Regions from separate parts of the Nonomuraea polychroma genome, predicted to be linked through region 2. Evidence: riboswitches for the same ligand, from Rfam matches in the RefSeq annotation. Region 2 holds a riboswitch; the other holds the start of a gene.
The links. A riboswitch is a leader RNA that binds a small molecule or an ion and turns the genes downstream of it on or off. The one in region 2 is predicted to bind thiamine pyrophosphate.
Positions count from the first base shown of each region.

Region 1: another riboswitch for thiamine pyrophosphate. It lies ahead of EDD27_RS48150 (TenA family protein); the one in region 2 lies ahead of EDD27_RS44175 (purine-cytosine permease family protein).

Region 1 is NZ_SAUN01000001.1:10,339,494-10,343,513, forward strand. Features, by position in the region: gene EDD27_RS48135 (carbon starvation CstA family protein) at 1-289, shown strand, start outside; gene EDD27_RS48140 (MarR family winged helix-turn-helix transcriptional regulator) at 273-698, opposite strand; gene EDD27_RS48145 (maleylpyruvate isomerase family mycothiol-dependent enzyme) at 764-1,396, shown strand; gene EDD27_RS48150 (TenA family protein) at 1,400-2,074, opposite strand; TPP riboswitch at 2,063-2,158, opposite strand; gene EDD27_RS48155 (histidine phosphatase family protein) at 2,176-2,784, opposite strand; gene EDD27_RS48160 (DNA polymerase domain-containing protein) at 2,808-3,767, shown strand; gene EDD27_RS48165 (M28 family metallopeptidase) at 3,888-4,020, shown strand, end outside.
Region 2 is NZ_SAUN01000001.1:9,578,041-9,582,060, forward strand. Features, by position in the region: gene EDD27_RS44160 (MFS transporter) at 1-655, opposite strand, end outside; gene EDD27_RS44165 (winged helix-turn-helix transcriptional regulator) at 731-1,165, shown strand; gene EDD27_RS44170 (rhodanese-like domain-containing protein) at 1,162-1,485, shown strand; TPP riboswitch at 1,526-1,639, shown strand; gene EDD27_RS44175 (purine-cytosine permease family protein) at 1,630-2,964, shown strand; gene EDD27_RS44180 (methylated-DNA--[protein]-cysteine S-methyltransferase) at 2,927-3,502, opposite strand; gene EDD27_RS44185 (sensor histidine kinase) at 3,600-4,020, shown strand, end outside.

The DNA.
Region 1 (4,020 bases), 760 kb from region 2:
TTATCAGGCCGCGCTCGATCAGGGACAGCTGCTCGCGCCCGCCAAGTCCATGGACGCGATGCGGCAGATCGTGATCAACTCCACCGTGGACGGCATCCTGGCCGCCTTGTTCGCCCTCATGATCATCATCGTGATCCTGGACGCGGCCCGGGTGTGGGTGAAGGCGATCAGGACGCGGGAGCCGCTGCCGACCACCGAGGCACCGTTCGAGGAGTCGAAGCTCCTGGCGCCGTCCGGGCTCATCCCCACCCGCGAGGAGCGCGAGATGATGGCTAAAACTCCTGGATGAGGCGGCTCAGCGTGGTGTTCAGCTCGGCGAGGCCGTCCTCGCCGAGCAACCCCGCGAGCCGGCGCTCCACCTCGTCGATCGCGGCATAGCCGATCTTCAGGGCCTCGTCGCCCCGCTCGGTGAAGAGGATCAGCTTGGCGCGGCGGTCGGCCGGGTCGGGCACCCGGCGCAGGTATCCCAGCCGCTCCAGGTCGTCCACCAGCGCCCCCATGGCCTGGGGGGTCATCTGGGCCTTCTCGGCGAGCCTGCTCAACCGGATGCCCTCGTGCTCCATGTGGAAGAACACCGCTGAGTGCGCGGGCCGGACGTTCGCGTCGTACGCGTTGCCGGCCGCCTGCACGACGTTCTGCAGGCGCAGGTATGCCTCGTAGAGCAGGGCCACGACGTGCGGCGGATGCGTGGCGGCCATGGGTCTTCTCCTTTTGCTAAGGCTGCCTTATATTAAGGTCACCTTAGCAAACGGAGGAGTGCGGGATGGACCAGGAGAAGATCTGGGCTGCCCTCGAGATCGAGCGGCGCGGCCTGGCCGACCTGCTCGAATCGTTGCCGGCGGCGGAATGGGAGCGGCCCTCACTCTGCGACGGCTGGCGGGTGCGGGACGTGGCCGCCCACCTGGCACTCGCCACCCGGGCGAACCTCGCGTGGGGGCTGGTCGAGTTCGTCCGGGCACGCGGCAACTTCGATCGCATGGTTCACGACTCGGCGGTGCGGCACGCCAGGCTGCCGATCCGCGAGATCGTCGCGCAGGTGCGCGAGTCGGCCGGCTCGCGCCGCCGGGCGCCCTCGACCAAGCCGCTCGACCCGTTGTTCGACGCACTCGTCCACGGCCAGGACATCACCGTGCCGCTCGGCCTCGAGCGTGTCATGCCGCTCGTCCCGGCCCGAGCCTGCGCCACCCACATCTGGGAACGAGGTTTCCCCTTCTACCCGCAGCGGCGGCTACGCGGGCTCCGGCTGGTGGCCACCGACGTGGACTGGGCGGTCGGGGAGGGCGACGTGGTGGAGGGACCCATCCAGGCGCTGCTCCTGCTGCTGAGCGGGCGCCCCGCCGCGCTGCCGAGCCTCACCGGGGCGGGCACGGCGGCGCTGCTGGTCCGCCTGCGGTAGCCGTCACGGGGTGAGCCACCCCGCCGTCGGCCAGGTCTCGCGCCGCCAGGCGCTGTCCCAGAACATCCACTCGTACGCCGCCGCCGTGCAGTAGGCCTGCACCATGGCATCCCTGGTCGCCGGATCGGCCGTGGCGGCCAGCCGGTCGGCGATGGCCTTGGCCTGCGCGACGGAGGCCGCGAACCCCGGGTCCGAATAGGTGTCGATCCACTTCCGGTACGGATGGTCCGGCACGTCGCCGGTGCGCCGCAGCAGCGCCGTGCCGACGTCCTGATAGATCCAGAAGCACGGCAGCACCGCTGCCGCCAGCACCGGGTAGGGCGCGGCGAGCGCCGTGGCCTGCAGGAACGACGCGTACGCCAGGCAGGTCGGCGACGTGGCGATCCCGGCCGCGTCGGCGCCGAGCTCCTCGACGTACCCGGCGTGCAGCAGGCGCTCGGCGGCCAGGGCGGTGTGCGCGCTCTGCGCGAAGAACGCCGCGTCCGCCGGGTCGGTGGCCCGGGCCGACGCCGTGGCCAGGGCCTTGGAGAACGCCTCCAGATAGCGGCCGTCCTGCACGATGTAGAACGCGAACCGGTCCCGGTCGAGTGTGCCGTCGCCGAGCGCGACGTTGAAGGGATGATCGTGGATGGCGGTCATCAGCTCGGCGGTACGCAGCCACATGTCGTCGCAGAACATCGACGTCCCTTCGCTAGTGCGAACTAGAGCAGGTTCAACGGGTGTGATCTCAGCCCGGGCCTCCGGGCACCCCGCGTCAACGGCCTCACTGTAACAGGGACTCACTCCCGCAGCTCGGGCGGGAATCCGGTCCAGCGCAGCTCGGCGGGCAGGTGCCCCATGTCGTTGTAGAAGAGCACCGAGGAGGGGCGGTCGGGGGCGTACCGGATGACGGTCAGGGCGGCGTTGCCGTGGTTGAGGCCGAGCCAGCGCCACTTCGGGGCGTCCAGCGCGGCGCGGACGAGCCAGCCGATCAGGAAGTTGTGGGTGACGACCAGCTCGTGGCGGGGGCCCTCCGTCACCGGGCCCGTGAACGTGCGCATGGCCTCGGCGGTGAGATCGTCTTCGGCGGCGGGGAACTGCTGGAGAAAGCCGAGGAACCGGTCGGCGTGCTCCGGGGGCAGCTCCTCCTTCGCCGGCAGGTAGGGAATGTAGTCCCCGGCGGCCTCGGAAACGCGCAGCGGGACGCCGGGGAGCTGCGCGCCGATCAGGCGGGCGGTCTGCGTCGCCCGGGGGAGCGGGCCGTGGTGGATGGCGGAGAGGGGGACGTCCTTGAGCCGCTCGCCGAGGAGCGTGGCCTGGCGGCGGCCGTTCGCGGTCAGGGATCGTTCGTCGGAGGTGGCCTCGCCGTGGCGGGCCAGGTAGAGGTAACGGGTCATGGTCTCGCCCATTCTTCCCCGATATGGTGAGGCGGGTGAGCAGCGATGAGACGCGTGACGGGGTGGCCCTGAGCAACCTCGACCAGCCGCTGTTCGACGGGGCGGGTGCGACCAAGCGTGACCTGGTCGACTACCTCGACGCGGTCGGCGACCGCATCCTCCCGGTCCTGCGCGACCGGGCGCTCTCGGTGATCCGGGTACGCCCCGGGCAGGAGCCCTTCATGCAGAAGAACCTGCCGAAATACGCCCCCGAATGGGTGGAGAGGTTCTCCGTCTGGGCCGAGGCGTCACGCCGGCAGGTGACGTACGCGGTGTGCAACGACCGGCGGACGCTGCTGTGGTTCGCCAACCAGCGGGCGGTCGAGTATCACCCGTCGCTGTTCGCCGGCGACCAGCCCACGCACATGGTGCTCGATCTCGACCCGCCCGAGGGGAGCGAGTCCTTCGGGCTGGCCGTGCGCGCCGCGTTCCTCGTCCGCCAGGCGCTGGAGGAGGCGGGGCTGGCGGGCGCGGTGAAGACCAGCGGAGCCAAAGGCGTGCACGTGTTCGTGCCCGTGGCGGCGGGGACCGCCGTGGACGACCTGGCCGCGGCCACCCGCGCGGTGGGCGCGCGCGCCGAGCGGGTGGATCCGGCGCTGGCCACCACGGCGTTCATCCGCGAGGACCGTGCGGGCAAGGTGTTCATCGACTCCACCCGGGCAGGCGGCGCCACGGTCGTGGCCGCCTACAGTCCGCGCGTGCGTCCCGGCGTGCCGGTGTCCTTCCCGGTGCTCTGGTCGGACCTCGACCGGGTGGCGCCGGGCGACTTCACCGTGCACACCGCGGCCGGGCTGCTCAAGGACGCCGACCCGTGGGCGGAGGCCATGCCCGCGCCGCAGCGGCTGCCCGCCGACCTCATCGAGGAGGGGCACACGATCCCGATCGCCCGCGTGCAGGCGATGCACGAGGGCAAGCGCCGCGCCGAGCTCCGTCGCGCGCGCCGCGCCGCGGAGTGAAAGTCCCTGAATTTGGTCTATTGGTAGGCATTCCCGGCGGTGCGGAGCCGGGTTAGTGTCGCGTTCGGGCGAGGCTCGGGGGGACATTACTCGCCTTTCTGTCCCTAGGGAGTACCCCGCATGCGCAGATTCGTCATCGCACTCATCTCCGCGCTCGCCTTGCCGCTCGCCTTGGCGACGCCCGCCAACGCCGGCGGGCTCGACGACGCCTTCGCCAAGCTGCTCGTCCAGCAGGTCAAGGGCACGAACGTGC
Region 2 (4,020 bases):
CCAGGCGCACGACGCCGTAGACGAGCAGCATCATCGAGCCTGTGATGGTCGCGGCGCCAGCCAGGTCGAACCCGGTGGCCTGGGGCCGGTCCGCGGTGGCAGGCTCCTTGATCAGGGGGATCGCGACGGCCAGGATCACCGCTGACATCAGGACCGGCGCGAAGAAGACCCAGCGCCAGCCGAGCGCCGTCAGCAGGCCGCCGATCACCAGGCCGAGCGCGAAGCCGCCCGCGGCCGTCCCCGCGTAGATCAGCAGTGCCCGGTTGCGCAGCCGCCCCTCGGGGAACGTCGTGGTGATCAAGGAGAGGCCGGCCGGGGTCATGAAGGCGGCGGCCACGCCCGTGACGAAGCGGGCGATCAGCAGGACCCAGCCTTCCTCTGCGAAGCCGCCCAGCCCTGAGAACAGCAGGAACACCCCGAGCCAGAGCAGGAACATGCGGCGGCGGCCCAGCAGGTCGGCCGCCCGGCCGCCGAGCAGCATGAAGCCGCCGTAGCCGAGCACGTACGCGCTCACGACCCCGCTCAGCATGCCCGTGGACAACCCCAGGTCGGCCCGGATGGACGGGAGGGCGACGTTCAGCATGGCCACGTCGATGCCCTCGAGGAAGATGGCGCCGCACAGGACGGCGAGGATGCCCCAGGAACGGGCAGGCATGACAAACCCCCGGTTACGTATAGGCAGTCGGTTATCTCTTGTAACCGTCCACATCTTGGGCCAGCATGAGATGCCATGGAAGACGGCACTTTCAGATCACTTAGTTACTGCGACAGCACCGTGGACGACGACTACGACGTGCGGCAGTGGGACACCCGCGAGGACTGCGAGGTCCGCCAGATACTCGACCGCATCGCGGACAAGTGGTCGCTCCTGGTCATCGCGCTGCTCGACTGCCAGAGCCTGCGTTTCTCGCAGCTTCGCCGCGAGATCGACGGCGTCAGCCAGCGCATGCTCAGCGTGACCCTGCGCCACCTGGAGCGCGACGGGCTGGTGTCCCGTACGGTCCACCCCGTGGTGCCGCCCAGGGTCGACTACGCGCTGACGCCGCTCGGCCGGACCCTGCACCAGACGATCAAATCCCTGGTCACCTGGACCGAGGAGCACCAGGCGGAGATCGCGGCGGCCCGTGCCGACTACGACGCACGGCAAGAGATGATGGAGGCATGACCGTTCCTGAAATCGAGGCCAGCGCGCTTCCCGACGACGCCTACCTGCTGGACGTGCGTGAGCAGGAGGAATGGGTGGCCGGCCACGCCCCTGCCGCCGTGCACATCCCCATGACACAGATCCAGCAGCGCGTCGACGAGGTGCCCGGAGACCGGACGGTCTACGTCGTCTGCCGGGTGGGCGGCCGGTCGCTGCAGGTCGCGGCCTGGCTCAACCAGCTCGGGCGGGACGCGGTCAACGTCGGTGGCGGCATGCAGTCGTGGGAGGCCGCGCGCCGCCCGATGGTGAGTGAGACCGGACAGCAACCTTTCGTGGCCTAACGCGCAGTTCGCCCTTTATGGCATGATGAGGGCGCTAATTTCAGATCGTCGCGGGAGCTCGGGGTGCCGGGCTGAGAGGGCAGCTATCCATCCGCTGCCGACCGCCTGAACCTGTCCGGGTAATGCCGGCGTAGGGAGTGTGCGATGACGCATGTCGCCGACGAAGTTCCGCTGACCCTTGAGGGCGCGCCCCCGAAGACCCTCGGTGTCCTCGACCAGGGCGCGCTCTGGGCGAACCTCGGCGTCAGCCTCCTGGGCTTCTCCGGAGCCCTCTACCTGCTCGACCCCCTTGGCAACGCACCGCTCAGCCTGATCGCCGCGCTCACCGCCGCTCTGGTCGGCAGCCTCATCGGCACGGCCATGGTGGGCCTGTCCGCCATCCCCGGCACCCAGACGGGCCAGCCGTCGATGGTGCTGTTGCGCGGGCTCTTCGGGGCCAAGGCGTCCTACGTGCCAACGGTGCTGAACATCGTCCAGATGCTCGGTTGGGGCGCGTTCGAGCTCTGGGTGATCGCCAAGGCCGCCAGCGCGATCTTCAGTGGCGTCCCGTACCAGGTGTGGGTGATCGTGGCCGGGGTGCTGACCACGGCGCTCACGATCTGGCCGCTCGGGGCGGTCCGCCTGATCCGGCGGTACGTCACCATCGGCGTGATCGTGTCCATGATCTGGTTCACCTGGTTCCTCGTGTCCGAGGCGCCCGCGCACACCGGCGGGAGCTGGACCGCCTTCCCCGCCGCCGTCGACTACGTGATCGCGCTCTCGGTGTCGTGGGTGCCCATGGCCGCAGACTTCGCCCGCCACTCCAGGTCCAGCAAGGCCGCGTTCACCGGCGTGGTGGGCGGCTACACACTGGCCCAGGTCGCCTGTCTGGGACTGGGCGTGTACGCGGTGGCCATCGCGGGCGCGGACGCCGTGGTTGCGGACGGAACGGCCGTTTTCGGACCGTTCGTGGCGGCGCCGGTGGGCGCGTTGTTCTTCGCGATCCTGGTGCTGCGCGAGACCGATCAGTCGTTCGCCAACGTCTACTCGACCACCGTGTCGCTGCAGAACCTGATGCCGCGGGTGGACCGTCGCGTCTTCTCCACCGCCATCGGGGTGCTCACCATCGCGATCGCGCTGGTCGTGGACGTCACGTCCTACGGGGCGTTCCTCGGCGTGATCGGCGCGGTGTTCGTGCCGATGTTCGCCGTCCTCGCCGTGGACTACTTCGTCTTCGCCCGTGGCGACCGCTGGAACACCGCGGAGAACGCCCCCGCGCGCTGGTCGATGCTGGTGCCGTGGGTGCTGGGCTTCGTCGCCTACTGGCTGACGACCTCGACCCCCACCGTGCCGGCGTGGGACGACTTCTGGACGCGGACGCGTGAGCTGATCGGCTTCACCAGGGAGCCGTGGATGAACGGCGCGCTCGGCGGGGCCTTAGTGGCCGCGCTCGTGACGCTGCTCATCGGCCTGCTGCTGCGGCGCGCTGCTCGACGTTGAGCAGGTGCTGCTTGGCGGCCGGGCCGCCCGCGTAGTCGCCGAGGCCGCCGTCCTCGCGCACCACACGGTGGCACGGCACGATCACGCAGACGGGGTTGGAGGCCAGCGCGTTGCCGATCGCCCGCAACGCGCGCGGCCTGCCGATGCTCGCGCCGATCTCCTCCAGCGTGGTGGTCGTGCCGTACGGCACCGCCATGGTCTTCTGCAGCACGGTACGCGCGAACGACGTGGCCAGCGTCAGGTCGACCGGCGTGGCGAACGCCCGCAGGCGGCCGGAGAAGTAGGCGTCCAGCTCTCTGCGCACCGGGTCGAGCCGTCGCGCGTCCGGGCCGATGAACCTGCCCACATGCCTGGTGAGCAGCTCGAAGACGGCGTTCTCCGACTCGAAGGAGCAGGCGGCGATGCCTTTGCCGGTCACCGCCAGCACCAGCCGGCCGAGCGCGCCGTCGTACGTGCCGAAGGCGATGTCCGGTGGCGTCTCGCCCCGATAGGTGGTGGAGGTCACCCGCAGCAGGGCATCCAGATCGCCGCTCGCCATGCCCCCACCCCTTCCCCGCGACAGAGAAATCGCCGTGACCGCAGCGTATCGGACGGATCGCCCGACGTACCTCCCGTGCCACGGGCACTATGGAGGTGTGGGTGACCAATGGGCCGGTAGTGACGATGAGATCGCCCGCGCGGTGCTCGCCAGCTCACCCAACGCCGTCGTGGCGCTCGACAGGGACCAGAGTGTGCTGGTCTGGAACGAGGCCGCCGAGCGGCTCTTCGGGTGGACGGCCGAGGAGATGATCGGGCGCAGGGCCCCGATCGTGCCCGCGGAGCTGATCGCCGAGCTCAACGCCGTGCTCGAACGGGTGCGCACCGGTGGCCAGGTGTCGTTGCGCACCAAACGCCTGCACAGCGACGGCAGCGTGCTCGACATGCGCGTCGACATCAGCGCGTTGCGGCTGGGCAGCGCCGTGGCCGGGTACGTGTGCGTGCACCACCTGGCCAGGACCGACGAGGTCGCCAAGAACCGCATGGCGCGCCGGGCCAGGCTCGTGCGCAAGCTGACCG